2 regions of the Psychrobacillus sp. FSL K6-4615 genome follow, and region 1 is predicted to be linked to the other one. Evidence: predicted binding sites of a transcription regulator. Region 1 holds the regulator's gene; the other holds the start of a gene.

What was found. The regulator LexA, encoded in region 1, represses DNA repair genes until DNA is damaged. The targets are predictions, from matches to a motif close to CGAACATATGTTCG.
Region 2: the regulator LexA is predicted to act here: its motif matches at 1,220-1,233, upstream of uvrB (excinuclease ABC subunit UvrB).

What each region holds. Positions count from the first base shown of each region.
Region 1 is NZ_JBBOYQ010000001.1:1,485,514-1,488,948, reverse strand. It holds gene MKX53_RS07130 (DUF896 domain-containing protein) at 1-198, opposite strand, end outside; gene MKX53_RS07125 (YneB family resolvase-like protein) at 261-911, opposite strand; gene yneA (cell division suppressor protein YneA) at 908-1,225, opposite strand; gene lexA (transcriptional repressor LexA) at 1,398-2,018, shown strand; gene MKX53_RS07110 (peptidoglycan DD-metalloendopeptidase family protein) at 2,194-2,772, opposite strand; gene MKX53_RS07105 (hypothetical protein) at 2,996-3,166, shown strand; gene MKX53_RS07100 (hypothetical protein) at 3,355-3,435, shown strand, end outside.
Region 2 is NZ_JBBOYQ010000001.1:2,705,057-2,708,491, reverse strand. It holds gene MKX53_RS13510 (M14 family zinc carboxypeptidase) at 1-1,169, shown strand, start outside; gene uvrB (excinuclease ABC subunit UvrB) at 1,299-3,281, shown strand; gene uvrA (excinuclease ABC subunit UvrA) at 3,288-3,435, shown strand, end outside.

The DNA.
Region 1 (3,435 bases):
TTTTGAAGGTGTTACATCATTTCCATCAGGGTCAATTACTTTTACACTTTCAATGGTATCTCTCATAGTAGAGCGAAAAGTTTCCAAATATTCTTTACGTAAAGAGCTTTGTTCTTTTGCTTCTTCCATGGAAAGTCCTGTAGTTTTAGATTTTCTCGATAACTCACTAATTCTCGCTAATTTTTCTTTACTTAACAATTCTTTTCACCCTTTCACTTTATCCTTATATAAAGGTAAGGAAAAAACACACAGAGTGCAAGTCATTTCACTCCGTGTGTTTCTATGTACTCCATATAACGTCGATGGACAGTTGCTTTACTAATATTAAACCCCAAACCTTTTAGGGTCATCGAAATCTCTTCATAGGTAAGACCAGCATTACGAAGTCTAACTACTTCTTCTAATGGCACGTCTATTCTCTCTCTTCCTTCGGGATTACCTCTTGTTTTCAAGTTTTTTTCCGGTCTATATCCTTGAGACACTGCTTTTTTCATACCTCTTTTAATTTTTGCGTTGTGTAATTTCCGCTGATACTCCTCCACTAGCGCCAATATTTCCAAGAGCATAGTATCCATTTCGTTTAGATTAATGACACCTTTATCCTGTAACGTATAAATCGAAGTATTGATTTTTTGAAGTAAATGTAGAACGGCCATTCTACCGTTTCCTCTGCCAATACGTGTCTCATCTTGTACAAATACCGCTTTAATTTCATTTTGTTTAATATAGTCAAGTAAATCTAATAAGCCTTCGCGTTCAATATCATATCCACTATGCTGATCTGAAAATACTTTTTCAACTTCATAATTATTTAGTTTTGCAAATTCTATCAATTCTTCCTCTTGCCTTTTTAATGAAGTCTCTTGAGACTCTTTTTCTGTACTCACTCGACAATATATAACTGATTTCACTTTGTATCGCCCGCTATCTCCGTATCATGATTGAAATGGTAACTTTTTTCAATGACTGGAATAATAATAACTTCCCCCGCTTTAATATGACCGTCTTGCAAATTATTCATCGCAATTACTTTATCGATCCATTTTAGCTTATCTTCATTCGTTCCATATTCTTGTGCTAAAGCCCATAAAGAATCTCCTTGTTCTATATTAATATGTTGGCTCTCGTCTGTCGAAAAAGAATTCGAGATTATTATAAACATTGTAAATGCAATACTGCACGCTACAAATATTGTTAAAAAGTAATTTTCTTTCATCCAGGTCATTTAAAATCCCCCTAATAGAATGTGTGTTCGTAATGTATATTTTAATATTAATGCGAACGTTTGTTTTTGTCAACAATAATTAGAACCTATGTTTGCATTACTGTTCTTCCCCTGTTATACTATTAATAAGATAGAAAAGGATAGAGATAATTATTCAAAAAGAGGTGAACATATGAAAAAAGCATCTAAAAGACAAGAAGATATACTTGCTTTTATAAAAGAAGAAGTTCGTAAAAAAGGTTATCCACCATCCGTTAGAGAAATTGGAGAAGCTGTGGGCTTAGCATCTAGTTCAACTGTTCATGGACATTTAGCACGACTGGAAAGTAAAGGTTTAATTAGGAGAGATCCAACAAAACCACGCGCTATTGAGATTCTGGATGGCTTGGGCAGCGTTGCTGAAAAACACAATGTGGTTCATGTACCGTTGATCGGTAAAGTTACTGCTGGTATCCCTATTACAGCAATTGAAAATATAGAAGAATTCTTCCCACTTCCAGAAACATTTGGAACTGCAGATGATAATTTATTTATGTTAGAGATTATGGGTAATAGTATGATAGAGGCTGGAATATTAAATGGTGACTATGTGGTTGTAAAACAACAGCAATCTGCCAATAATGGCGATATTGTTGTCGCAATGACTGATGAAGATGAAGCAACAGTTAAAAGATTCTTCAAGGAAAAGTCCTATTTCCGTCTGCAACCCGAAAATTCTTCCATGGAACCTATCATTGTAAATTCAGTTAGTATACTTGGAAAAGTAGTTGGAGTTTACCGTAATATTCAATAGTTTTGTCGAACTTGACAATATAGACAAATAAACGTAAGATAACAGAGAGCCGATATCATATTTCAACGAAAAGTGGACATTTTCGTTGAAATCATCGAAAAACCCCTTTACCTTAATGGTTGAGGGGTTTTATTTTTATACATAAGTAATTAGTAGCTTTGGTAAACTAGTAATACTACTTCTTCTTCTTGAGGGCAGCTAAAGTCTTTGTTCCGACTACCCCATCAACTGTTAAGCCCTTTTTCTTTTGAAAGTCTTTAATAGCCGAAATAGTTAAGGGTCCCTCTATCCCGTCATTTATCAATTTATAACCTGCTGAATTTAAGAGTTTCTGAACTTCAGTGACATTTATTTCACTTATATACTTTAAAGGATTTACCGCATTTGGCTGACCTGTCTCGTAAGATGGTATGTGAATTTCAAAATGTAAGTGGATACCTGTGCTATTTCCTGTACTCCCTTTAATACCTATTTGTTGACCTTGTTTAATACTTTGTCCCACTTTCACAGAAATAGTTTTTAGATGCGCATATAAGGTTTCGTACTTTTTACCGTTTAAAGTATGTGCAATCGTTATGGTATTTCCATATCCTCCAATAACTTTCGCTCTAGTCACTTTACCACTGGCAGATGCTCTTATAATCGGACTACCATCATTCCCAATGTCAACTCCTTTATGGACTTTAACATTACTATTTTTTCGAATTTCTCCAAAACGAGATGTAATTTCTCCTTCGCTTGGTCTAATAAACAATTTATAACCTCCCTCCTATTAATAAGTAGAGAACAATCCCTCTCACTAGTTAATGCTCGAATGATTAATAACATATAGTCAATAATCATCATATTTCCCTAAAAAATTGTAAAAAGATTAGAAATGAGTAAATTTGGGTATTAATATTTATAATCAAGCATATGTTAAATTATTAATATTATTTTCTGTAGACCTATATAACTATATAAAGGGGCAATAATTTATGAAACTAATTATAGAAGAACTCAAAAAGCTTATTAATGATTATTATAGATGCAATAACCACTATTTGAAGAAAGAAATTTTGATTGACATTAATCTGTTGAAAGATGCATTAAGAATTTTAGAAAAAAGAAAGTTAAATATAAACACAGAAAGCTCACTTATTTTTTAACGAAGTGTGCTTTTTTTATTAATGTTACACACTATATAGTTTTGCCATGTAATGTTAGATTTCAAAATTAATAGTATTTTATTCTTTTTTCTTACGAGACAATCAAAATGACTAGTCCTCCTAATTTCTATTACATATATTATATTATGCCGTCCAAACGGCTAATCTATTATAAGGAGGTGAATTATATGGTTCTTGTACTTCAAGAGTTTACTACCCCTGCAAATACTAATGTAATTGCAGATACAGCTGCACCACCTGGAACGCTT
Region 2 (3,435 bases), 1.2 Mb from region 1:
AAGAAGTATACTATATTCCACTGGCAGGTACGATTCCTACGACGACGGAACCTATAATAGATACTAGCAAAAAAGCGAAATATCCAATGAAATTATATAATCGTGATGAGGTACCTATTTACAATAAACAATTAATCCAAATAGCAACTCTTTCCGCCAATCAATCTGTGGATTTAATAGCATTAGAAAAGAGTAAAGGTGTTATTTATTTTCTTGGACAAGAGGCAAGGATAAATATGAATGATTTTGTCCATATGGATTTATTGCAACCGAAAAAAGTTTTAACTTATGAAGAAATGACTTATTTACTTCAAGTAGTTGCTACATTATATCCAGAGTTTACAAAGCTCCAGCAAATAGGTAAATCTGTAGAAGGTACCCCTATGTATGCGATGAAAATAGGAAACGGCAAAAAGGAAGTTCTACTAGATGGTTCTTTACATGCTCGCGAGCATATGACGACAAACGTTGTAGTTGAAATGATTGACACATATAGCATTCATTACAAAAACAAATCTGTTTATGGTGGATATAATGTTCGTGAGACATTGGACCAAACTGCTATTTGGTTTATCCCCATGATGAATCCTGATGGTGTAAAACTTGTTCAATCCGGACCAAAACCTTTAAAAAATGGGGCACTTGCTACAAAGATAAATGGAAGTACTAATTTTAATCGGTGGAAATCGAATATTCGTGGAGTAGATTTAAATGATAACTTTGCGTCTGGTTGGGATAAGATTACCGGCGGTCATAAGAAACCTGCATATATGGCATATAAAGGACCTAGTGCTTTTAGTGAACCAGAGTCACAAGCATTTCGAGATTTCGTCAAAAAACACAAATTTAAAACGTATATTTCTTACCATTCTTCAGGTCAAATTATGTACTGGTTTAACTATCAAAAGCAAGCAGAATCCAAGCGAGATCAAGCATTGGCAAAAACATTATCAAAGCTCACTGGCTACAAAGTAATGCCTCCTCAATATTTGCCGGGTTCAGGGGCATCTGCTGATTGGTTTATCCAACAAACGAAAATGCCAGGTATCACATTAGAAATTTCTCCGTATGTAGGAGATATTCCTGTGCCTTTATCGAAGTGGGATGCTATCTGGAGGCAGAACAACAAAGTAGGCTTATATTTAGCGCAAGAAGCATCTAAAAGATAATAATGGAATTAATAAAAGTCACTGATATCAGTGGCTTTTGTTATATTTAAAAAACGTATGTTCGTTTTATTAGGAAACAAAAAAAGAGTATGTTAAACTGAAATTATTCAAAAAATGGGAGGCTTATGTATGGAACAAATATTCGAATTACAAGCTCCGTATGAGCCAGCGGGAGATCAAATCGAAGCGATAAAAGAACTAGTAGCGGGTGTTAAAGAAGGGAAAAGATATCAAACCTTACTAGGTGCGACAGGTACTGGTAAAACATATACGATTTCAAATGTTATTCAACAGATAAACAAACCAACGCTAGTGATGGCACATAACAAAACATTAGCAGGTCAATTATATAACGAATTTAAAGAGTTTTTTCCTAACAATGCGGTTGAGTACTTTGTAAGTTACTATGATTATTTTCAACCAGAAGCGTATGTTCCTTCAACGGATACATTTATAGAAAAAGACTCCAGTGTCAATGAGGAAATAGATAAGCTTCGCCATTCCGCAACCTCTTCTTTATTCGAAAGAAAAGACGTTATTATTATTGCGTCTGTATCCTGTATTTACGGATTAGGGAATCCAGAAGAATATAATGAAATGGTCGTATCGCTAAGAACGGGAATGGAAATTGAACGCAATCAGTTATTACGTAAACTAGTCGACATTCAATATGAACGAAACGATTTAAACTTCGTACGTGGAAAGTTTCGTGTTCGCGGTGATGTAGTAGAAATTTTCCCCGCTTCACGTGATGAAAAATGTCTTCGTGTAGAATTTTTCGGAGATGAGATTGATCGGATTCGTGAAGTTAACGCACTTACGGGAGAAATTTTAGGCGAACGAGATCATGTTGCTATCTTTCCTGCATCCCATTTCGTTACTCGGGAAGAAAAGATGAAGCTAGCGATAGCTAATATTGAAAAAGAATTGGAAGAACAGCTGGCTTACTTACGCAGCGAGGATAAGCTGTTAGAAGCACAACGATTAGAGCAACGTACAAGATATGATTTAGAAATGATGGAAGAGATGGGCTTTTGTTCAGGCATAGAAAACTACTCCCGCCATTTAACATTAAGAGAGGCTGGAGCAGTTCCATATACATTACTAGATTATTTTCCAAAAGACTTTTTACTCGTAGTAGATGAAAGTCACGTTTCATTGCCTCAAGTAAGAGGAATGTATAATGGTGACCAAGCTAGAAAATCTGTGCTTGTAAATTACGGTTTTCGATTGCCATCTGCACTAGACAACAGACCTTTAACTTTTAATGAATATGAAAAACATATAAACCAAGCTATATTTGTTTCGGCAACACCAGGTCCTTATGAGTTGGAGCATACACCAGAAATGGTAGAGCAAATTATCCGACCAACTGGACTTTTAGATCCTGTCATAACTGTCAAGCCTATTGAAGGGCAAATAGATGATTTGATCAATGAAATTCATGAGAGATCTGCCAAAAATGAGCGAGTAATAATCACTACGCTAACTAAAAAAATGTCAGAGGATTTAACCGATTACTTAAAAGAAATAGGAATTAAGGTTCAGTACTTACATTCTGAAGTAAAAACTCTAGAACGCACAGAAATTATTCGACAGCTCCGTCTAGGTACGTACGATGTAATAATAGGGATTAACTTATTACGAGAAGGTATAGATATACCGGAAGTTTCTTTAGTAGCTATATTAGATGCGGATAAAGAAGGATTTTTACGTTCTGAACGTTCTTTAATACAAACAATTGGTCGTGCCGCCCGTAACTCAAATGGGGAAGTAATTATGTATGCGGACAAAATGACGGACTCCATGCGAAAAGCGATTGATGAAACGCAACGTCGCCGGACAATTCAAATGGAGTATAACGAAAAACATGGTATTACACCAATAACAATTAAAAAGAAAATAAACGATGTTATCCGTGCATCAAAAGTCGCGGAAGAGGAAGAAACATATGCTCAACGATTAATGAGTGGAAAACCACTATCGAAAGAAGAAAAAGCAACACTTCTAAACAAATTAGAGAAAGAAATGAAAGATGCAGCTAAAGCACTTAATTTTGAACGAGCTGCAGAATTACGGGATGCTATTTTGGAACTGAAGCTGGAAGGGTGATATGTGTTGAAAAATCAAGAAATCGTTATTCAAGGTGCACGTGCAAATAATTTAAAAAATGTTAGCTTGAAAATACCAAGAGATAAGCTAGTAGTCATGACTGGACTTTCTGGCTCTGGTAAGTCTTCTTTAGCTTTTGATACTATCTACGCGG